Regions from separate parts of the Kocuria sp. BT304 genome, predicted to be linked through region 1. Evidence: predicted binding sites of a transcription regulator. Region 1 holds the regulator's gene; each other region holds the start of a gene.

Region 1 (4,859 bases):
CGGCGGGCAGGGCGGAGGCACTGACCCGGGGCGTCGTCGCCGAGTGCGCCTCTGCAGGCGCCTCAGCCGCGTCGGGCGGAGAGCGTGTCGTAGAGGTGCGTGTTGTACCGGTACTGGTGCGGCTCACCGCGGTTGACCTTGATCCCGGCGCGCACCGAGGTGACGGCCAGTGCGAGCCACGTGAGGGCCGCGATGACGGAGAAGACGCCCCCGACCACGGGAACCAGGGACAGCACGATCCCGGCCAGGACGACGATGCTGGGCAGCAGCGTGTAGTTCGCGGCCTCCCGGGACTCCTGGGCGGTGAACGGGCCGCGGTCCTTGAACACGCGGTGGATCACGTAGCTGGGGAGCACGCCCACCACGCCGCCCAGGTGCGCGAGCGTGGCCCACTGCCGGTCCTGGTCCACGTCCAGGGGCTGCGCGACGGCGGCCACGGAGTCGAACGGGGCGGGAGCGGTGGAGCCGGAGGATGCGGGGCGCGCGGGGGCAACGTCAGTCACGAGTGGGTGTCCCTTTCAGGGGCGGTGGCCGGTCCAGACGTGGATGCGGGGGTCTGGTCCGGCCATCCTACCGGCGCGGCCCCGCCCCGTGCCACGGCGCACATCACATGGCGGGACCGGCCTGCGCCGTGAGGAAGTCGATGAGCTCCTCCACGCGCCCCAGCAGGGCGGGCTCCAGGTCCGCGTAGCTGTCCACGCGCGTGAGGATCTGCTGCCAGGCCCGTCCCACGTCCTGCGGCGTGCGGTGGGGCAGTCCGAGCGCCTTGGCCATGCCGGTCTTCCAGTCCACGCCGCGCGGGATCACGGGCCACGCGGGGATCCCGAGGGCGGAGGGCTTCACGGCCTGCCAGATGTCCACGTAGGGGTGCCCGAGGATCAGCACGTTGTCCACCGCTCCGGGCACGCGCATGGCCTGCTGCGCGATGCGGGACTCCTTGGACCCGGGCACCAGGTGGTCCACGAGGATCCCGAGGCGCCGCTGCGGGCCCGGGGTGAAGTCCCGGATGGCCCCGGGGAGGTCGTCGATGCCGTGCAGCGGTTCCACCACGATCCCCTCCACGGCGAGGTCGTGGCCCCACACCTTGGCGACCAGCTCGGCGTCGTGGTACCCCTCGACCCACACGCGGGACTCCTTGGCCACCGAGGCGCGCAGGTTCTCCACGGCCACGGACCCGGAGCGGGTGATGCGCCTGGCGGCGGGGGCGGGCGTCGTGGCCGGGGGAGTGAGGCGAACCGGTTCGCCGTCGAGCAGGAAGCCCGGGCCCAGGGGGAAGGTCTTGACGCGCCCGTGGCGGTCCTCAAGGCCCACCACGCGCATCCCGCCGATGGTCTCCACGCTCACGACGGCGCCCACCCACCCGGTCTCGACGTCCTCGAGCACCATGTCCCGCTCCACCGGCAGCTCCCGGGACGACGGGCCGGTGCGGGAGACCTCGGGGCTGCTGAGGTCCTGGGGGCCCCAGCCCCACCCGGGTGCGTTCACGGTCTGCTCCTCGTGCCGGTGGCTGGATCAGCGGCGAGCGTACCAAAACCCGGGGCCCTGCCCGGCCCGTGGCGGGCACCGGGATTAGCACTGTGCGCGGATGAGTGCCAAAATTAGTGGTCGGCCACGGCGGGCACGGACCCGCCGACCCACGAGCCACGGGAGGTGAGGAGCATGGAGAACCCGCGCCGGGTGCAGATCCTGCGGGCGATCGTGGAGGACTATGTCCACTCGCGGGAACCGGTGGGCTCCAAGGCCCTCGTGGAGCGCCACCGGCTTCCGGTGTCCTCCGCCACCGTGCGCAACGACATGGCTGCCCTCGAGGAGGCCGGGCTGATCGTGGCTCCGCACACGAGCTCCGGGCGGATCCCCACGGACCGGGGGTACCGCGTGTTCGTGGACCAGATCGCCGCGCTGCAGCCCCTCACGGGTGCCCAGCGCCGGGCCATCCAGGTGTTCCTGGAGGGCGCCCACGACCTCGACGACGTCATGGAGCGCACCGTGCGGCTGCTCGCCCAGCTCACGCACCAGGCGGCCGTGATCCAGTACCCCGTGCGCGCCGGGATCACCGTGCGCCACGTGGAGCTCGTGGACGTGGGTGCCGGCACCGTGCTGGTCATCCTCATCCCCACGTCCGGGCGGGTGGCCCAGCGTGCGGTGGAGCTCGCCGAGCCCCTGGACCAGGTGCAGCTGCTCGAGCTGCGGGCCCGCGTGCTCGCGCGCGTTCTCGGCAGCACCCTGGAGACCGTGCCCGGCCGCGTGGCCGGACTGGCCGAGGAGCTGCCCGAGGCGCTGCGGCACGCCGGGGACCGGGTGAGCGAGGCACTGGCGGTGCTCGCGGCGGCGTCGGACGAGCACCGGCTGGTGATGGCCGGCACCGCCAACCTGGCCCGCTTCAGCGGGGACTTCCCCCAGAGCATCTCCCCGGTGCTGGAGGCGCTGGAGGAACAAGTCACCATGCTGCGGTTGTTGTCCGCCATGCAGCAGGACGAGCGCGGGGTGGCGGTGCGCATCGGCTCCGAGGAGTGCGACGACCCGCTGGCAGAAGCCTCCGTGGTGGCCACCGGCTACGGTCCGCACGCCGCCTCCAAGGTGGGCGTGGTGGGGCCCACCCGCATGGACTACCCCACCACCATGGCCGCCGTGCGCGCGGTGGCCCGCTACCTGTCCCGGAACCTCGGGGACTGACGCGCCCGCGCGCAGACCGTACGAACCACAGACCACAGACCCGACGAAAGCAGAAGCGACGACATCGTGAGCGACCACTACGAAACCCTCGGCGTGAGCCGTGACGCCAGCGCCGAAGAGATCAAGCGCGCCTACCGCAAGAAGGCCCGCTCGCTCCACCCGGACGTGAACCCCTCCCCGGAGGCCGCGGAGGAGTTCAAGCGCGTCTCTCACGCCAACGACGTCCTCTCGGACCCCGAGAAGCGCCGTGTGTACGACGCCACGGGCAACGAGAACGGCACGGACACCGGATTCGGCGGGGGCTTCCCCGGCACCGGCTTCGGCTTCTCGGACATCTTCGAGACCTTCTTCCAGGGCGCCGGCGCCGGTGGCCAGCGCGGCCCCCGCTCCCGCACCCAGCAGGGCCAGGACGCACTGATCAACGTGCGGGTCTCGCTCAAGGACGCCGTGTTCGGCGTGGAGAAGGACATCACGGTGGACACCGCCGTGGTGTGCCCCACGTGCAACGGCTCCTGCTGCCAGCCCGGCACCAGCCCCACCACGTGCAGCATGTGCCACGGCTCCGGCCACATGCAGTACCAGCGCCAGTCCATCCTGGGCATGGTGACCACGCAGGCCCCGTGCTCGCAGTGCAACGGCTTCGGCACCGTGGTGGAGCACCCGTGCCACGAGTGCTACGGCGAGGGCCGAGTGCGGGACCGCCGGCCGCTGACCGTGAAGATCCCGGCCGGCATCCAGTCCGGCAACCGGATCCGGCTGGGCGGGCAGGGCGAGGCAGGCACCGCCGGTGGCCCCAACGGGGACCTCTTCGTGGAGCTGAAGGTGGACCCGGACCCCACGTTCCACCGCGAGGGGGACGACCTCCACGCGCGGCTGCGCATCCCCATGACCGCCGCGGCCCTGGGCACCACGGTGACCCTGGAGACCTTCGACGGCACGCGCACCGTCTCGGTCGAGCCCGGGACCCAGTCCGGGGCCACGGTCACCCTGGACCACCTCGGCGTGACCCACCTGCGCGGCAAGGGCCGCGGGGACCTGCAGGTGCACTTCGAGGTGGAGACGCCCCGCAACCTCACCGGTGAGCAGCGTGAGCTGATGCAGCGTCTCGCCGAGCTGCGCGACGAGGACTCCGCGGACGGCACCACGGTGAGCACCTCCCACTCCGGCGGGTTCTTCTCCCGGCTGCGCGGCCGGTTCAACGAGCAGTGACGAACCCGGTCTTCCACGTCCCCGCCCCGGAGCTCGCCGCGGCGGCCCCGGGCGGGACCCTGGAGGTCACGGGCCCGGAGGCCCGGCACGCGGTGACCGTGCGCCGGCTGCGTGCCGGTGAGCCCCTCGACCTCGTCGACGGCAGGGGCACCCGCGCGGGCTGCATGTTCACGGCGGGGGAGCGGGACCGGATGACCGTGGCCGTGGACTCCGTCACCCGGGAGCCGGTCACCGCGCCCTCACTCACCCTCGTGCAGGCCCTCGCCAAGGGTGACCGGGACCTGCAGGCCGTCGAGTCCGCCACCGAGCTCGGGGCGGACCGCGTGGTGGCGTGGCAGGCCGAGCGCAGCATCGTGCGGCTGCGCGCGGAGCGCGCCGCCAAGACCATGGCCAAGTGGGAGGCCACCCTCGCGTCAGCCGCCAAGCAGTCCCGGCGCGCCCACTGGCCCGAGCTGGCCCCGTGGGTGGACACCGAGGGTCTCGCCGAGCTCGTGCGGGCGGAGCCGGAGACGCTGTGGCTCGTGCTGCACGAGAGCGTCGCGACCCCCTGGTCCACCGCCCACGCCGCCGCGTGGCGGGACCGCGAGCGGATCGCCGTGGTCGTGGGACCCGAGGGCGGCATCTCGGACGGTGAGCTGGCCGCGCTGCAGGAGGCCGGTGCCCGGCCGGTGCGGCTGGGCACCACGGTGATGCGCTCCTCGAGCGCCGGACCGGCGGCCCTCGCGGCGCTCAACGCCGTGCTCGGCTTCTGGGACTGACCTCACCACGGGCGAACGTGCCCGGTCCGGCCGGCCCGGGTTCCCGGGCCGCGCCTGACGGTGCCCGTCTCTCGGATCGAGGGGTCTGGTGCGCGGCCGCAGCTGAAGCCGCCGCAGGGCACCGCGGCGAGCGGGCGGCCTCGTGATCCTCGACGGGACGCGGCGCCGAACGGGCGCGCTCCCGGTGCCGCGCGCTGACGACGCCGCCCGGTCACCTCG
Region 2 (4,859 bases), 1.1 Mb from region 1:
CATGGAACGGATCAGGGTGCCCAGCTCACCGCCGAACGGCCCGTTCACCGAGACGTCCGCGCCCAGGGAACCGGCCATGCGGGCCACCCACAGCCCCTGCCCGCCCGGGTGCATGTGCACGTCCGACTCGTGGGCGCTGCGGTTGCGGTACGCGGCGGGCTCCGTGATCTCCGTGATCAGCAGCGGGGTGGGCACCAGGACGGAGAGGCGCGGTGCGGCGCCGGAACGGGTATCGGTCACGCACGAAAGCTACCGCACGCGGTCCCTGGTGAACAGCACACCGAGGTGCCACCATGGTGGGATGAATTCCACCGCACCGGTCCGCATCGTGGAGGGCCAGGCCGCCAGCGAGCACACCCTGGCGGCCCTGGGCGCGTACTTCAGCGAGCTCGACCACCGCATCGACGGCGGGTTCGACCCCGAGCTCACCGAGGTGACCGGCCCCGAGGACGTCACCCCGCCCCACGGGGACTTCTTCCTGATGACCGACCTGGTCACGGGCGAGGTGATCGCGTGCGGCGCGGTCCGCAGGATCGACGACGACCGCGTAGAGCTGCGCCGGATCTGGGTGGCGCCGGAGCACCGCGGCCGGGGCCACGCCCGCACCCTGGTCCGGGCGCTCGAGAACAAGGTGCGCTCCTTCGGCGCCAGCACCGCGGTGGTCTCCCTGAACCCCGAGATGACCGAGGGCATCGCGATGTTCCGCAACCGCGGCTACGAACCGGTGGAGTCCTTCCACCGGGACACCACCGCTTCGGTGTTCCTGGGGCGGGTGCTCTAGGGCGGAGGTGGCCCGTGTGGCCGCTCAAGGGCGTGACGTCCGACCCGGGGGTGGCCATAGTGGGACTCGCGAGGAGCACCAGCGCCGAGAAGTAGGCCAGGCAGTCATCCGCACGGTCCGACGAGCCTGGCTCGCGCTTTTAACAGGCGCTTATAACAGGTCAGGTCAGCTCCACCACGTCAGCCACCAGCGGAGCGGCCAATCCCGTCCAGCGGCCACGCTTCTGGTAGCACCACGCCACGGCATCGGACACCCAGAGCAGTGTCTCTTCGTGCGCCCTGGGAAAGTCGTAGCGCGGTCGGTTCTCGGAGGACTGGAGCGCCTGCCCGATGATCTTCTTGTCGTGGGCATACGAAGACTCGTCCTTTTCCACCCACAAGTGGTCCGCGCCGCTGGCCGCAGCATCTCGCGCGAGGGCCCCAGACACAGCGGCCTGGCTTCCTTGTCTCTGAGCCCTCGCGCCACGTACACGTTCACCACGGTGTCGAGGGCGGAGAACTCCTTCAGCAGCTTCTTGCGGCGGTCATCGCGTTCATCGGTAAAATGGATCCTCTTCTGACCAGACAGCGCCAAGGACCGAACAGCCTTTCGGGCGCGGTTCACGTCTCCGGCGGCAACCGTGCTTGCCACCACGTAGTAGCCGCCCACTTTGGACTCATCAACAAAGACGTGGGAGTAGAGCTCGTACCGGGCCCTTCGTGAAGCGTAGTGCGGGGCGCGACACCGATGACTGCCGAGAAAACCCCTGGTTCGAGCTGAGGGGAGGCGGTCCCGATGCACAGGAACCGGAGTTCACGCTTCGCGTCACCTCAGTCCCGCGCCTCCCGCGTCCTCTTGTCGTTCGCCTTCCCGATGGCCTCCACCAGCTCGTCCTTGGTCATGCCCGAACGGCCCTGGACGTCCAGCTCCTGGGCGATCTCGTAGAGGTGCTCCTTGGAGGCGTTCGCGTCCACGCCGCCGGCGGTGTCCTCCTTGTTGAGCCCACCCTTTTCCGCGCTGGCGTCCGACGGGCCGTTCTCCTCCTTGGGCTCCCAGTGGCCCCCCACCTTCTCGTGGGTGTGCTTCACCGCGGCCCACGCCGTGCGGGCCGCGCGGGACTCCTCCTGGTACTTCTCCTGTGCGGAGTCGTACGCCTGCGCGAACGTGTCCTGCGCCTTCTCGTCGGAGCGGCGCAGCGTGGACGGAATCTCGTCCTGCCGCGCGCGGCCGTTCTTCTTCGCCTTCGGCACGGTGTCCTCCTTCTTGTCGGGGATGTCTCCGGTGCTTCGATTCTAGGAACGACGACGCCGCCCGCCCCACCCTTTCGGGCCCGTCACCTCCCGTGACGGCCGGGCGAGGGTCCGTGGAAGCACCGCCGCTCGCCTTGAGCATAGTCCGCTCAAGATAGGTGCCCGAACCCTTGGCACTCTGCTGGACCGAGTGCTATATTTTTCGTAGTTGAGTCAGTGGGACTCAAGAAACGTGACAGCGCCGGATCCGGACACCAGCGGCCGAGCGCTCCACGGAGGTCACGCACATGGAAGGAATGACTGTCATGGCTACTTTCGATCCGTTCACCGAGGTCCAGAACTTCGCCAACCAGGTCCTCTCCACCCGCAACGGCCTGGAGCAGATGCCCATGGACCTGTTCCGCCGGGGCTCCAACTACTACCTCGCCGCGGACCTCCCGGGCATCGACCCCACCAGCGTGGACGTGGACGTGGACGGCCAGCTGCTGACCATTCGCGCGCAGCGCCGCCTGCCCTCCGCGGAGAAGGACACTAAGTGGATCGTGCGCGAGCGCCGCAACCACTCCTTCGTCCGCCAGCTGAACCTGGGCCAGGGCATCGACACGGAGAACATCACCGCCGCGTACGACAACGGCGTGCTCACCGTGACCATCCCTGTGTCCCCCAAGTCCCAGCCGCGCAAGATCCAGGTGGCCACGGGCCAGAACCAGGACAGCGTGGTGCTGGAGAACGGTCAGCAGGAGCAGAAGACCGAGTCCTCCGAGGACTCAGAGAGCTGAGCGCCCCGGCATCACCCGGGATGCACTGAGTGAGCCACGAGGGCCCGCGGGATCTCCCGCGGGCCCTCGGGCATGCCCGACGGGGATTCCACGCACGGGGCCCCGTAGCGTCCGTCCCACCGCGTGAGGAGCCGCCGACGCGGCGTCGCGATGTCCGGTCCTCCTCCGGGACCGCCCGCGACGGCGTGCGCGGCGTCGCCCGTGGAGTGCGGCGGTGCGCGCGGCGTCGCCCATGCTGTGCGGCGGTGCGCGGTGGTGCGCGGCTCAGCCCGCGAAGAAGAACCGGGTGAGGTGGAAGAACACCGGTGCCGCGAAGATCAGGGAGTCCATCCGGTCCAGGATCCCGCCGTGACCCGGGATGAGGGCGCCGAAGTCCTTGATGCCGCGGTCCCGTTTGAGGCTGCTCATCACGAGCCCGCCCAGGAAGCCCAGCAGGCAGGAGACCAGGGCCAGCACCCCGGCCTGCCACGGGGTGAACGGGGTCAGCCACCACAGCGCGGCGCCCAGGGCCGTGGCGGAGAGGACCCCGCCCACGAAGCCCTCCCACGTCTTGTTGGGACTCACGGTGGGCGCGATCCGGTGCCGGCCCATGGTCTTGCCCCAGAGGTACTGCAGGACGTCCGAGCCCTGCACCACCACCGCGAGGAACAGCAGCAGTGCCCCCGCCTCCACGCCACCAGACCCCACGGCGGAACCGTCCGCCGCGGCCTTGCCGTGATGGATGGCCACGGGCAGCTGCAGCACGGCCGGGAGGTAGCTCAGGGCGTAGACGCACACCATGAGACCCCACTGGCTCAGGGCGGCCCGGTGCAGGAAGGACTCCGTGCGCCCGGACAGCGCGAGCAGCACGGGTAGGAACAGGAACGCGTACACCGGGATGAAGATGGCGAACATCCCGTACCAGTGCTCCCACACGAACCAGAAGTGCAGCGGGGCCAGGACCACCAGGATCCACGTCAGCACCCGGCGGTCCCGCTCCCCGGGCGGCAGCAGGTTGGCGAACTCCCGCAGGGCCAGCAGGGACAGGGCGAGGAACAGCAGCACCACGGCGGTCTCCCCCAGCGCCAGGCTGCCCACGAGCACCGCCACCATGATCCACCACGCGAAGATCCGCTGCCGCACGTTCAGCAGCGTGGCTCGCAGCCCCTCCGACGCCGTGCGCCGGTACATCAGCTCCGCCACCACGGTGGCCAGCACCAGGAACCCCAGCAGTCCGGCGAGGAACCACCACGTGGGCCCGCCCAGCAGTCCGATCATCATGACGGCCTACCCCTTCTCCCGCAGTTCGCGCGCCACGGCCCGCAGCCGGGTGGCCACGGTCAGCGCGCACCCCAGCACCACGAGCACGAGCGTGACCCACAGAACGGTCCCGCGCGGCCACCCCCACCACGGGTCGGTGACGCTCAGCAGGATCCCTGCCATGAGCAGCCACATGCGCCGCTGCTTGGGCAGCACCCCGCCGAACTGCTGCGCGCACCCCGCGCTCACGCCCAGGGTGCGCACGTAAGCGGTGAGCACCGCGAGGCTCCCGGCCAGCCACCCCAGGGCTGCACCGCCCGCCACGGACGACGCCGCCCAGCCGGCCCCCGCGAGCAGCGCCAGGTCCGAGATCCGGTCCGGCACCTCGTTGTAGAGCTCCCCCGTGGGGGTGCGCAGCCCGCCCTCCACGGCGAGCATCCCGTCGAACATGTTGCACAGCAGACGCAGGGGGATGCAGAGCGCGGCGAGGACGAGAGAGAGGGCGCGGGCGGCGTCGTCCGCGTGGACCGAGACCACCAGGCACCCGCAGCCCACCAGGGAGACGAGCACCGAGGCCACCGAGATGTGGTTGGGGCGCAGGCCCGCGCGCTGCAGGGCACCCGCGATGGCGGTGGCCCACCCGGCGGAACGCTGCGGGATGGGCCTGCGCAGGGGATCGGTGGTGGCCATGCGGCGTCTCCTCGGGCCGTGGGGACTGTGGATCTGCGCCAACAGTGGCATACCCGCTGGCCCGTGGTGGTTGGATGTCCACAACCGCGCCACCTCGATCCCACCGGGAGACCACCGTGCACAGCAGCACCTTTGAAGAGC
Region 3 (4,859 bases), 710 kb from region 1:
GGCTGGGGTCACTGTCCACGTTCATGCAGCGGCTGCTGTCACCGAGCGAGTTCGACGTGCTCAGCGCCCGGCTCTTCGGCTCTGTGTCCAACGCGGACCCCGCCTACTTCCCGCTGGCGGTGCCCCTGTGCGCGGCGGGCACCGCCGCGCTGCTGCTGCGCTCCCGGAGGCTGGACGTGATGGCCGCCGGGCGGGACGTGGCCACGAACCTGGGGCTGGAGCACCGCAGGGAACTGGTGATCACCCTGTTCTGGGTCTCGGTGCTGATGGCGGTGTCCACCTCCCTGGTGGGGCCCATGACGTTCCTGGGGTTCCTGGTGGCCACCCTGGCCTACCAGTTCGCGGACACCCACGAGCACCGCTTCGTGTTCCCCATGGCGGTGCTGCTGGGCTTCGCGGTGCTCTCCGGGGCCTACTTCATCCTCAAGAACGTCTTCTACGCGGAGGGCGCGGTGTCCATCATCATCGAGCTGGTGGGCGGAACCGTGTTCCTCGTGGTGATCCTGAGAAAGGGCAGACTGTGATCCGGCTGGACGGACTGATCAAGCAGTACGGGACGGACACCGCCATCGGGCCGGTGGACCTGGAGATCCCCGAGGGCGGCATCACGGCCCTCGTGGGACCCAACGGGGCGGGCAAGTCCACCCTGCTGACCATGATGGGCCGGCTGCTGGGCCCGGACGCCGGGACCGTGGTGGTGGGCGGCCACGACGTCACCACCACCCCGCCGCGCACGCTCGCCACCGTGGTGTCCACGCTGCGCCAGGAGAACCACTTCACGGCGCGGCTCACGGTGCGCCAGCTCGTGGGCCTGGGCCGCTTCCCGTACACGCGGGGGCGGATCAACAAGGAGGACGAGAGGATCATCTCCGAGTCCATCGAGTTCTTCGACCTGGGCCCTCTCCAGGACCGGTACCTGGACCAGCTCTCGGGCGGGCAGCGCCAGCGCGCCTACGTGGCCATGGTGCTGTGCCAGCAGACCGCCTACCTGCTGCTGGACGAGCCCCTGAACAACCTGGACATGCGCCACTCGGTGCACATGATGCAGCACCTGCGCCGCGTGGCGGACGAGCTGGGGCGCACCGTGGTGATCGTGCTGCACGACATCAACTTCGCGAGCCACTACGCGGACCGGATCTGCGCGGTCAAGGACGGGAAGGTCGTGGAGTTCGGCACGCCCGTCCGGATCATGACGGACGAGACCCTCACCCGCGTCTTCGACACCCCGGTCACGTGCCACGACGGCCCCGGCGGACGGCTCGCGGTCTACTACTGAGGGTCACGACGCCGCTCCTCGCCCGGGCGCGCCACCTCGCCCTCTCCGGGCACGGAGCGGGCCGCCCCCGCGCGGGATCCGGGCGCCGGCGCTGCGGGAACGTGCTCGCGCGACCCCGGGGACGGTGCGGCGAGGCGGTCGAGGGGACCGGGCGGCGTCGTGACGGGACGTGCCCGGAGGCCCGGTTCAGCCCACAGGGGAGTGGCGCGGGCGCGCCTTGACCGGGCGCGTCCCGCGTCCCTACAGTGCTATTAGCACTCTCCCAGGGAGGGTGCTAAAGGCCAGGCGCTCAATCGGCACCGCGACGACGGTTGGCACGCCAACTGGCCTGTGGCGCTCGCCGTCATGGGACCCCATGGCACGCGGCGGACGCACACCGTCTCACACGCCTAGAAGAAAGGGAGAGATCGTGTCGGTCTCCATCAAGCCCCTCGAGGATCGCATCGTGGTTCAGCCGCTGGCCGCTGAACAGACCACCGCCTCCGGTCTGGTCATCCCGGACACCGCCAAGGAGAAGCCCCAGGAGGGCACCGTCCTGGCCGTGGGCCCGGGCCGCGTGGACGACAAGGGCAACCGCATCCCCGTGGACGTCAACGAGGGTGACCTGGTCATCTTCTCCAAGTACGGCGGGACCGAGGTCAAGTACAACGGCGAGGAGTACCTGGTGCTCCCGGCGCGCGACGTGCTGGCCGTCATCGAGAAGTAACTTCTCCACACCCTTTTCGTACGCGGTGCCCGACCGCCCGGCAACGGGCCGCGCGGGCACCGCGTACGTCGTCTCCGCACTCTTTCCCGGTTCCCTAAGGAGCAACTCACATGCCCAAGCAGTTGGTGTTCGACGACACCGCTCGCAAAGCGCTCGAGGCCGGCGTGAACCGCCTGGCCGACACCGTCAAGGTCACCCTCGGCCCCCGCGGCCGCAACGTGGTCCTGGACAAGAAGTGGGGCGCGCCCACCATCACCAACGACGGCGTGACCATCGCCCGTGAGGTGGAGCTCGAGGACCCGTACGAGAACCTCGGCGCCCAGCTGGCCAAGGAAGTGGCCACCAAGACCAACGACGTCGCCGGTGACGGCACCACCACCGCCACGGTGCTCGCCCAGGCCATTGTGAAGGAGGGCCTGCGCAACGTGGCCGCGGGCGCCGCCCCCAGCGACATCAAGCGCGGGGTCGAGGCCGCGGTGGCCACCGTGTCCCAGCGCCTGCTCGACAACGCCCGTCCCGTGGAGGGCAAGGACGTGGCGCACGTGGCCGCGATCTCCGCCCAGTCCGAGGAGATCGGCGAGCTGATCGCCCGCGCCTTCGAGACCGTGGGCACGGACGGCGTGATCACCATCGAGGACGGCTCCTCCACCGAGGTGGAGCTGGACGTCACCGAGGGCATGCAGTTCGACAAGGGCTACCTGTCCCCGTCCTTCATCACGGACCAGGAGCGCCAGGAGGCCGTCCTGGACGACACCTACGTGCTGCTGTTCCAGGGCAAGATCTCCGCCATCCAGGACCTCATGCCCGTGCTGGAGAAGGTGCTGCAGGCCAAGAAGCCGCTGACCATCATCGCGGAGGACGTCGAGGGCGAGGCCCTGTCCACCCTGGTGGTCAACAAGCTGCGCGGCACGCTGGACGTCGTGGCCCTCAAGGCCCCCGGCTTCGGCGACCGCCGCAAGGCGATCATGCAGGACCTCGCGGTGCTCACGGATGCCACCGTGATCACCCCGGAGCTCGGCATCTCCCTGGAGGGCGTGGAGCTCTCCCAGCTGGGCCGCGCCCGCCGCATCACGGTGACCAAGAACCAGACCACGCTCGTGGACGGTGCCGGGTCCTCGGACGCCGTGGCCGAGCGCGTGGCCGAGATCCGCTCCGAGATCGCCCGCACGGACTCCGAGTGGGACCGCGAGAAGCTGCAGGAGCGCCTCGCGCGCCTGGCCGGCGGCATCTCCGTGATCAAGGTCGGCGCCGCCACCGAGGTGGAGCAGAAGGAGCGCAAGCACCGCATCGAGGACGCCGTGTCCTCCACGCGTGCTGCGCTCGAGGAGGGCATCGTGGCCGGCGGCGGTTCCGCGCTGGTCCACGCCTCCGCGTCCCTCAACGGCACGGACCTCGGCCTCGAGGGCGACGCCGCCACGGCCGTCAACATCGTCCGCCGCGCCCTGACCCAGCCCCTGCGCTGGATCGCGGAGAACGCGGGCCAGGACGGCAACGTGGTGGCCTCCCGCGTGGCCGAGATGGAGCCGGGCAATGGCTACAACGCCCTGACCGGCGAGTACGAGAACCTGCTCTCGGCGGGCATCATCGACCCCGTGAAGGTCACCCGTTCCGCCCTGCAGAACGCGGCGTCCATCGCGGCCCTGGTGCTCACCACCGAGACTCTCGTCGCCGAGAAGAAGGACCAGGACGAGGACTGATCCCGGTCCCGCGCTCCCGTGGGTGCCCTGCCCGCTCCGGCGGGGGCGCCCCGGGCTGAGCGGGTGAACGCAACGGCGGTCCACTCCCGAGGGAGTGGGCCGCCGTTGCCGTGCCCGGGATCGTTCGGGCCGTCGGGCGTTCTCCCGGGCGCACCGCGCGCCGGGCCAGGGACGGCGAGAGGGCCCGCTCCACACGGAGCGGGCCGCTGCGCTGCCCGCGGCGGGGGTGCCACGCCACGCGGCTCCCGCACGAGCGGCGTCGTCCGGGGTGCCCGGGCACGAGGCCGTTCGGGGAGACCCACGAGCAGTGCCCGGGTTGGCCCCGCTTGCGCGCCTGGCATAGCCTGACGCGATGCGCTTCCCCCCACCCCCGCTTTTGCATCCCGAGAAGACCCCGCCCTGGGACACCCGAGGTCCGGGCGTCGGCACCGCGGCGAGCTCGACCCCCTCCGAGCGCGTGGCGCGGTACTCGGGGTTCCGCCCCGAGGTACAGGGCCTGCGCGCGGTGGCGGTGCTGCTCGTGGTGGTCTACCACGTGTTCGTGGGGCGGGTCTCCGGCGGGGTGGACATCTTCCTGTTCATCTCCGCGTTCTTCATGACCCTCTCCTTCGTGCACAAGATCGAGGGTGGGCGGCCGCTCGGGCTGGGCCGGTACTGGCTGCACACGTTCAAGCGGCTGCTGCCGCTGGCCACCCTGGTGATCCTGGGGACGTTCTTGCTGCTGTGGCTGTTCTACCCGGTGGCGGACGCGGCGTCCTTCCGCTCCCAGGGCGTGGCGTCGATCCTGTACGTGGAGAACTGGTCGCTCGCTTTCAACGCCGTGGACTACTACGCGGCGGACCACTCCAGCGCCTCCCCGTTCCAGCACTTCTGGTCGCTGTCGGTCCAGGGGCAGGTGTTCCTGGCGTGGCCGCTCATCTTCGCGCTCGCGTGGCTCGTCAAGAGGCGTACCGGGCGTAGCAGCGTGCCCGTGCTCGCGGGGTGTTTCGGGGCGGTCTTCGTCATCTCACTGGCGTTCTCGGTGATCACCACCCACACTCAGCAGGCGTTCGCGTACTTCGACACCCGCGCGCGGCTGTGGGAGTTCGCACTGGGGTCCCTCGTGGCCCTGGCCATCCCGTACCTGCGGCCGAGCCGCTGGCTCCGGGTGCTCCTGGGCTGGGTGGGCTTCGTGAGCATG

Evidence for each region. The regulator HrcA, encoded in region 1, represses chaperone genes, less so after heat shock. The targets are predictions, from matches to a motif close to TTNGCACTCGNNNNNNNCGAGTGCNAA.
Region 2: a site for HrcA is predicted at 2,181-2,207, ahead of DNL27_RS11975 (Hsp20/alpha crystallin family protein). Genes of this name have one in related genera too.
Region 3: a site for HrcA is predicted at 1,528-1,554, ahead of groES (co-chaperone GroES). Genes of this name have one in related genera too.

The regions. Positions count from the first base shown of each region.
Region 1 is NZ_CP030039.1:1,590,519-1,595,377, reverse strand. It holds gene DNL27_RS07100 (DUF4870 domain-containing protein) at 63-503, opposite strand; gene DNL27_RS07095 (DUF3097 family protein) at 607-1,485, opposite strand; gene hrcA (heat-inducible transcriptional repressor HrcA) at 1,660-2,673, shown strand; gene dnaJ (molecular chaperone DnaJ) at 2,740-3,882, shown strand; gene DNL27_RS07080 (16S rRNA (uracil(1498)-N(3))-methyltransferase) at 3,879-4,640, shown strand.
Region 2 is NZ_CP030039.1:2,730,767-2,735,625, forward strand. It holds gene DNL27_RS11955 (1-phosphofructokinase family hexose kinase) at 1-240, opposite strand, end outside; gene DNL27_RS11960 (GNAT family N-acetyltransferase) at 302-781, shown strand; gene DNL27_RS11965 (hypothetical protein) at 942-1,154, opposite strand; gene DNL27_RS11970 (ChaB family protein) at 1,591-2,010, opposite strand; gene DNL27_RS11975 (Hsp20/alpha crystallin family protein) at 2,316-2,789, shown strand; gene DNL27_RS11980 (phosphatidate cytidylyltransferase) at 3,054-4,049, opposite strand; gene DNL27_RS11985 (CDP-alcohol phosphatidyltransferase family protein) at 4,056-4,718, opposite strand.
Region 3 is NZ_CP030039.1:875,990-880,848, forward strand. It holds gene DNL27_RS04015 (iron chelate uptake ABC transporter family permease subunit) at 1-524, shown strand, start outside; gene DNL27_RS04020 (ABC transporter ATP-binding protein) at 521-1,276, shown strand; gene groES (co-chaperone GroES) at 1,686-1,982, shown strand; gene groL (chaperonin GroEL) at 2,093-3,679, shown strand; gene DNL27_RS04035 (acyltransferase family protein) at 4,032-4,859, shown strand, end outside.